Regions from separate parts of the Ezakiella sp. genome, predicted to be linked through region 1. Evidence: riboswitches for the same ligand, from Rfam matches in the RefSeq annotation. Region 1 holds a riboswitch; the other holds the start of a gene.
What was found. A riboswitch is a leader RNA that binds a small molecule or an ion and turns the genes downstream of it on or off. The one in region 1 is predicted to bind S-adenosylmethionine.
Positions count from the first base shown of each region.

Region 2: another riboswitch for S-adenosylmethionine. It lies ahead of SPI61_RS05475 (methionine ABC transporter ATP-binding protein); the one in region 1 lies ahead of metK (methionine adenosyltransferase).

Region 1 is NZ_JAXFOB010000022.1:71,413-75,846, reverse strand. Features, by position in the region: gene guaB (IMP dehydrogenase) at 1-546, opposite strand, end outside; gene SPI61_RS04855 (hypothetical protein) at 775-1,107, shown strand; gene SPI61_RS04850 (cation:proton antiporter) at 1,124-2,302, shown strand; SAM riboswitch class I at 2,340-2,429, shown strand; gene metK (methionine adenosyltransferase) at 2,512-3,684, shown strand; gene SPI61_RS04840 (HAMP domain-containing sensor histidine kinase) at 3,846-4,434, opposite strand, start outside.
Region 2 is NZ_JAXFOB010000025.1:4,398-8,831, reverse strand. Features, by position in the region: gene SPI61_RS05480 (methionine ABC transporter permease) at 1-542, opposite strand, end outside; gene SPI61_RS05475 (methionine ABC transporter ATP-binding protein) at 543-1,538, opposite strand; SAM riboswitch class I at 1,599-1,696, opposite strand; gene cls (cardiolipin synthase) at 1,775-3,274, opposite strand; gene SPI61_RS05465 (MATE family efflux transporter) at 3,408-4,434, shown strand, end outside.

The sequences.
Region 1 (4,434 bases):
AGGCAATTTTTCAATTTTGTGTTTCATCAAAATTTCTTTTGCTTCGTCCATCGTAACGCCTTCTTTAGCTGTAATAAGACGTTCTTTTGTCATTACGTCGTCAATTTTTTTACTTAAATCGTCTTCGAATCTGATGTCGCGGTTTGTAATAATGCCGATAAGTGTCCCATTTTCTTCAACTATTGGAACACCGCTGATTTTATATGTTCTCATCAAATCGTCGGCGTCTTTTAATGTATGGTCTTTCGAAAGGTAGAACGGGTCCGTTATAACTCCATGTTCACTTCTTTTTACCTTGTCAACTTCATGAGCTTGTTCTTCAATAGTCATGTTTTTGTGGATGATTCCGATACCGCCTTCTCTTGCGATAGCAATTGCCATTTTTGATTCGGTAACAGTGTCCATTCCCGCTGACATAATAGGAATATTTAGTGTAATCTTGTTTGTCAATTTTGTTTTTGTTGCGACTTCTTTCGGTAATACGTGGCTTTCTGCCGGAACAAGTAAAATGTCGTCAAAAGTCAGTGCTTCTTTGTAAAATTCCATAAACCCCTCCATGTGTAGTAATAATTAAATAGAAAAAATCTATTTTTAGATATAATAAAGCTATTCTAATGAGTAGCTTTCTTCTTTACTTTATTATATAACATCCCATCTTATAAAATCAAGCAATTAAATCACTATTTGTAAAAATGTGCAATATTTTTTTATTTGTAGTATAATAAGTCTAGACTTAAAAGTGCCATAATCGACACGGTATATAAGGAGGATAATATGGAAGTCTTATTTATAGTTTTAAATCACGAACAACACTTCGATGAAGTGCTTAGAGAGTTTTCCGCAGAAGGTATTCACGGCGGAACAATTTTGGAGAGCCAAGGACTTGCGGCTACTCTTGCGGAACATTCAGAAGTCGGTTATGATTTTTTCAGAAATCTTTTAAACGGCGGAAGACCTTACAACAAAACAATATTTTTAATTTTAAGTGAAGAAGATGTCAAAAAGGCAAAAGAATGTGTAAGAAGAGTCGTTGGAAATATTGAAAAGGAAAATGTCGGAATTATGTTTTCCATCGACGTTAAGTCATTTGAAGGCTTGACAAAATAAGGAAGGATAATTTAATATGGAATCAATTTATGCAGTAGCAGTTCTCATTGCAAGCGGCCTTATTTTTTCGCGCCTTTTAGGAAAATTAAAATTTCCTGATGTCACAGGATATCTTATCGGCGGAATTTTAATAGGTCCTTCAGTATTGGGACTCTTATCACAAGATCAAGTTAACAGCTTAGAAGTATTAAGTACAATTGCCCTTAGTTTCATCGCTTTTTCAATAGGATCTGAAATGGACTTGAGAGCAATAAAAAAAATGGGTTCAAAAATTATAATAGTAACAATTTTCGAAGCATTGGGTGCATTCATTTTTGTAACCGCAACAATGCTTTTGATATTTAAACAAGACTGGGCTTTTTCGCTCGCAATCGGGTCAATCTCGTGCGCAACGGCTCCTGCCGCAACTCTTATGGTTATAAGACAATATAAAGCAAAAGGTCCTCTCGTAGACGTTTTAATCCCGGTTGTTGCATTGGACGACGCAGTTTGTATTGTCGCATTCGGAATCGCTTCGTTTATGGCAAACGCTCTCATAAAAGGTGAAAGCTTGAATTTTGCAACAATGCTTGGAAAGCCGCTTTTGGAAATATTGATGTCAATCGGACTCGGCGCAGTTGCAGGTTTCATTTATTCACTCATTGCAAAAAAAGTGAGAAACGACGGAGAAAATCTCTCCTTCACTTTAGCAATGATTTTCCTTGTAACCGCCGCAGCCTTGAAGCTAAATTTATCAGGACTTTTAACGCTTATGGTTATGGGTGTTGTAATTACAAATGTGGGTCATGTAAATAAACGTTATTTGACACTTGTAAATGCAATTACCCCGCCGATTTTTGTATGTTTCTTTGTTTTATCGGGTGCAGATTTAAATCTCGCAAACCTTAAATCCGTCGGAATTGTCGGAATCGGTTATGTAGTTTCAAGAGTCATCGGTAAATATCTCGGTTCAATGATTTCTACAAAAATGTCCGGCTTTGATGAAAGTGTTCAAAGAAATCTCGGTCTTACTCTTGTTCCTCAAGCTGGGGTTGCTCTCGGTTTAAGTCTTATCGCCGCAAATATTATTGACGGTGAACACGGACAATATATAAGAACCATAATTTTAGGAGCGACAATCGTTTATGAACTTATAGGACCTCTTCTTGCGAAATTTGCACTTAAACGTGCGGGTTGTATAGAGGAAAACGCTTAGTATTTGACAAGCAAAATGAATAATGTTATAATTAAATTACTCATTAAGAGTGGTGGAGGGAATAGGCCCTTTGAAACCCGGCAACCCAGACGGTGCCAAATCCTACAGTTCGACTGAAAGATGAGTTTTTAAAGGACTATTTTGCAGTAGGTTTAGGATTGAGCCTACTGTTTTTATTTGAAATAATTTTTATGTAAAGAAGGAGAAATATGATTAGATTTCACACATCGGAAAGCGTCACTGAAGGCCATCCTGACAAAGTCTGTGATAAAATTTCAGACAGCATTTTAGACGCAATTTTAACAAAAGATCACGAAGCAAGGGTTGCATGCGAAACATTTGCAGCAACAGGTTACATCATTGTCGGCGGACAAATATCAACAAATTGTTATGTTGACATTCCGGCAATCGTAAGAGAAGTTTTATCAGACATCGGTTACACCCGTGCAAAGTTCGGTTTTGATGCCGAAACATGCGGAGTTTTAACCTCACTTGAAGAACAAAGCCCTGACATTTGGATGGGAGTAAAAGAATCTCTCGAATCAAAAGAAGGCGCAAAAGATGAATTCGATGCAATCGGCGCCGGAGACCAAGGCATGATGTTCGGATATGCATCCGACGAAACCCCGGTTTATATGCCTCTTGCAATTCATTTGGCACACAAACTCACAAGAAGACTTGCAGAAGTGAGAAAAGAAGGAATTCTTGACTACATTTTACCTGACGGAAAAGCGCAAGTCACAGTTATGTACGAAGACGACAAACCGAAAAAGATAACCTCGCTCGTCGTTTCAACTCAACACCTTCCATCCGTTGATATCGACACTTTGAGACGCGACGTAAAAAAAGAAGTTATAGACGCTGTAATTCCGGCGGAACTTCTTGCAGATGACACAAAAATCTATATAAATCCGACCGGTCGCTTCGTTGTCGGCGGACCTAAGGGAGATGTCGGACTTACCGGAAGAAAGATTATTGTCGACACCTACGGCGGATATGCAAGACACGGCGGCGGAGCTTTCTCAGGAAAAGACCCAACGAAAGTTGACCGCTCAGCAGCGTATGCAGCAAGATATGTTGCAAAAAATATTGTTGCCGCAGGACTTGCAAAGGAATGCGAAGTTGCACTCTCCTATGCAATAGGCGTTGCAGCACCGACGTCGATTGACATCGATTGCAGAGGAACCGAGACAATTGATTTGGAAGAAATCAGAAGAAAAGTTTCAGGTGTCTTTGACCTTCGCCCTGCCGCAATAATAAAGAACTTCGATTTGAAGAGACCGATTTATTCGCAATGCACAAACTATGGACACTTCGGCCGAGATGATCTCGACTTGCCATGGGAAAAGCTTGACAAAGTTGAGGCGCTCAAAAATGCGTAATAAAAGGCCGATTGATACAATGCTTTTAAGGGCACTTGCCGTCGGAGGAGTGTTGCTTCTCCTCTCGGCGATACTCTATTATAAAATTTTTATAGTCGGACTGAAATAAAAAAGAATCAATTTGATTTGCTCGAAATTCGAACATTTCAAATTGATTCTTTTTATTTATTATTTTTAGGAACGGTCACAATAAACTGTGTTCCGACTTTTTCCCCGTCTTTTACCTCAATCGTTCCCGAGTGAAGTTCGATGATCTGTTTCACAAGATGAAGCCCGAGTCCGACGCCGTTTGATTCATTCGCAGTCCTTCTCTCCCGATAAAAGGCTTCAAAAATCTTTTTCTTATCGGACTCTATTCCACGTCCCGAGTCTTCTATTTTAATGACGACATCATCCTCATTTTCATTTATCAAAACATTTATATAACCACCGTCAACATTATATTTAATTGCATTTTCAATCAGATTGTAAAAAACTCTGTACATAAGTAGATCAGAGCCGATGATTTGCGCTCTATCCCCTTCTTCCGTCACGCTCAAATGCTTTTCGTCTATATAAATTGAAAGGTCCATAATAATCTCGTCAATGAGGTCGTATATATTAATCTCGTCTTTTCTTTCGACTGTTTGGCTTTCCTGAATTTGAAGAAGCATTTGAACCAAGTGCGACATTCGGTCATTGTATTCCGTGACCGATGCGAGCATTTTTTGGTAATCCTCAATTGTGTTGTTTTCGTTTTTCTTAAAAACA
Region 2 (4,434 bases), on a different contig from region 1:
TATCCATATCTTATTGCGATGTCGCCGAGGCCACCGCCTCCAAGGACTCCCGCCATTGCGGAGTAGCCGACGAGGTTTATTATTGTCATTGTGATTCCCAATATTCCTTGAGGGAATGTTTCTTTTAATATAACTTTTATGATTTCCGTGTTGTTTGCGCCCATTGATTTTGCGGCTTCGATTATTCCCGGTTCGACTTCGAGGAAATATCCTTCAAAAAGTCTTGCGACAAACGGTGCGGCTGCAAATGTTAATGGAACGATTGCGGCGGCGGTTCCGATTGCCTTTCCGATGATTATTCTCGAAAGCGGAGCAAGTATTATGATTAATATGATTGCAGGCAAGCTGCGGAAGATGTTTATGAGTCCGTTTGAAATTGCGTACACAACTTTGTTCGGCTTAAGTCCATCAGGGCGAGTCATATATGTGATTATTGCCCAAGGAAGTCCGATTATAAATGCAATTAGCGCCGAAACAAATATCATTATGAGCGTTTCCGGAATTGCCGGAAGGACGATGTCAAAAATTTCTTTAATTCTCATTTATAACACCTCGCTTATTTCTACATTGTGCTCTTTTAAAAATTGCAGAGCTTTGAATATTTCCGCATCTTCGCCTTTAAATTCAACAATCATATATCCGACTTGGTCGTCTGAGATATTGTTTATATTTCCTTCGATGAGATTTATATTTACGTCGAATTTTTTGATTGTGTCGTTTAAAACCGGCGTGTTTACGGTGCGCTTTGTGTATGAAAGTCGTTTTACAACTCCTTCGAAGCTCGAAATGTCGATTATATTTGAAGGCGCCGCTTTTTTTACAAAGCTTTGCGCAAGTTTCGATTTCGGACTTCTAAATAGTTCGACCGTGCTGTTCGATTCGATGATTCGACCTTTTTCCATAACGGCGATTTTGTTTGAGGTGTCCTTTGCGACTTCCATTTGGTGGGTAATCATTATCGTTGTGGTTTCAAAGTCATCTCTCGCTCTTTTGTAGAGGTCGGTTATTATTCTCGTGCTTTCAGGGTCGAGCGCGCTTGTCGCTTCGTCCGAGAGAATTATTTCAGGTCTTGTCACAAGCGCTCTTGCGATTGCGACTCTTTGCCTTTGCCCGCCGGAGAGTTCCTTCGGATAAGCCTTTTCCTTTGAGATGAGTCCGACATAGTCGAGCACTTCTTGTGCCGCTTTCTTTTTGTCGATTTTTTTGTTTGTCAAGGTCAAAGGATACATAACATTTTCTATGACCGAGTATTGATTAAAGAGATTGAAGTTTTGAAATATGAATGCAATTCTCTTTCTTATTTCAAGAAGTTCTTTTTCTCTCAAACTCATTATATCCACTCCGTCGATTAAAACATTTCCTTCGTCCGGTTCTTCGAGTCTGTTTAAGAGACGAACAAGGGTGGATTTTCCCGCACCTGAAAGACCTATAATTGCGAAAATATCACCTTTATCGACTTCGAAGCTGACATTGTCGACAGCTTTAAATCTTTGCCCGTCCACATGATATTCTTTTGTTAAATTTTTTGCTTCTATCATATAGTTCTCCTTATAATAAAAAAACTCTTTACCGAAAGATAAAGAGTTACACTCGTATTAGCGTCATCTTTCGGCGTTGCCGCTGGAATTAGCACCACGTTTGTTAAACAGGTTGCCGGGTTTCATAGGGCCAGTCCCTCCACCGCTCTTGATGAATTTGATTGTAAGTTCAATTATAGCTGATAACGAATGGTATGTCAAGTGATTTTTATCACAAATTTGAAAATAATTTGAAATTAAAATAAAGGAGCGATAATCCTGAATATTGAGTCATTTATTCGCTTAAATATGCTCGGATTAATGCTCGAGCGATAAATTTCCGCAGACTCGGAAAAAGATTTTTCCATATCTCTTTTCAAATCCATCGAAATCTTCGAGTGATAAAAGAGAGAATTGTTTTCGAAGTGCAAATAAAGACTTCTGAAATCGAGATTTACAGTTCCGATTGCACAGAGATTGTCGTCCGAAAGGATTGCCTTTGCGTGCAAAAATCCGGGTGTGTATGTGAAAATGCGAACACCGGCGTAGAGAAGGTCCGAATAATAACTTCTGCCGAAGCGGTAGACCATCTTTTTGTCAGGAATCCCCGGCATAATTATGCGCACGTCGATTCCTCTGTGCGATGCTCGAATGATTGCATCGTTAAGCGAGTTTGGAAGAATGAGATAAGGCGTGTAAATCCAAACATAGTCCTTTGCGGCGCTTAGAATGTCCACATAAAGAGAGTTTGAAACCGCGTCTTCAAAAAACGGCGAATCGTAGTAGGATGCGACAATTCCATCGTATTCATCCTCCTCGGAATGAACGACGTCAAGAAAGCTTTCGCTGATTTTGTCGCTTGAAAAAGCGTTCCAAAATTCCATAAACATATATGAATAAACATTCACGCCATTGCCTTTTATGCTAAAGCCGACGTCTTTCCAATAGCCGAAGCGCTCGATGATGTTTGCATACTCATCCGCAAGATTGTTGCCGCCGCTGAATGCGATTTCGCCATCCACAATAACCATTTTTCTGTGGTCGCGGTTATTGAGTCTCGGGTCCAAAAACTTAACCGGATTGAACAAAAGACATTTCACACCGCCATCTTTTAAACGTTTCAAATCGATGAGCGAAAATTTCATAAGACTTCCGAAGTCGTCATACATAAATCTGACGTCGACGCCTTCCTTGACTTTTTCTATCAAAATGTCTGAAACTTCTTTAAAGAGCTCTCCGTTTTCAACTATAAAAAATTCTACAAAAATAAATTTCTCTGCCTTTTTCAGTTCTTCAATAAGATTTTCGAAAAATGCTTCTCCGCTTTCGTAATATGTTGCATTTTCGCACTTGTAGGTCGGCATGCCGGTCAATTTTTCTATTTGTTTGAAATGACCGAGGTTTCTGTCGGCGGTTGAATCAATTAAATACGTGTCTTTAAATTTGTGGTTCAAATCGAAGCGCGACTTCATAATTTTGCTATTTAAACCCCTGGATGTCTTTTTGTTGCCGAACAGCAAATAGAGGACCGCACCGAAAACCGGAGCGAGAATGATGACTATTATCCAGGAAATCTTGTAATTGCTTTCCATTCTTTTTGAAAGTAGATAGAGTACAAAACCGATTGCGAGCAAATTTGTGATTGGAATAATTATATTCGCAAATTCTTTTAAAAATCCGAAAAGTAGACTGTACAAAAATATTTGTAAAATAATTGTCGGTATAAAAATTAAAGATCGTACAAAAAACTTTTTCATATAAACCTCCATTAACTATCATTATACACCAAAATTATTTTTTTTGTAACACTATAATTATTGAAATATTATATTTTCTGTGTTAAAATTATTTTAATTAGGATAACGAAATGTTTTATAGGGAGGTTAATAAATGAATTCTAAAAAAGTTGTTAACATGCTTGAGGGACCGTTACTCGGACCTATTTTTTTATTTGCAATGCCGCTTTTTATCACATCGGTTTTGCAACTCGCATTCAATGCGGTCGATATAATAGTAGTTGGAAAGTTCACAGGTCACCACGCACTCGCTGCGGTTGGCGCAACAGGTCCTGTTATAAATCTATTGGTAACTATGTTTATGGGCATCTCACTCGGCGCCTCGGTTATAATGGGGAAAAATGTCGGAGCGAGAGATTTTAAAAACGCACAGGACACTCTCCACACCGCAATCGGAATTTCAATTCTCGGGGGTATACTTGTTTTATTTGCGGGAATTTTTACTGCGATGCCGCTTCTAAGACTTATGCAAACGCCGCCGGAAGTAATTGAACTTGCGGGAGAATACTTAAAAATATATTATATCGGTATGCCGGGATTTATGGTTTATAACTTCGGCTCCGCACTTTTGAGGGCAATCGGTGACTCGAGAAGACCGATGTACTTTTTGACAATCTCCGGAATTTTTAATGTTATTTGTAATCTCATTTTTGTTATAGTTTTTAAAATGGGCGTTGCAGGTGTTGCGATTGCAACCTCAATTTCGCAATATATCGCAGCGGCTCTTACAGTTGCAAGCCTTCTAAAAGCCGACGGATATATGAAACTCTCATTCGACAAAATCCGAATCAGCAAAGACAAGGCGCTCGGCATGATGAAGATCGGTCTTCCGGCAGGATTTCAAGGTGCGCTTTTCTCAATTTCAAACATTTTAATTCAATCGGGCATAAACTCTTTCGGCTCGGTTGTTATGGCGGGAAACACCGCAGCGGGAAACCTCGAAGGCTTTGTTTATATGGGAATGAACGCGGTTTATCAAACCTCGCTTTCGTTCACATCGCAAAATATGGGCGCAAAACAATACGACCGTGTGAAAAAAATATTTTGGACATGCGTAAGAGTTGTAATAGTTGTCGGACTTGTTCTCGGAGTCGGCGCATGGATTTTTGGGGACAAACTTT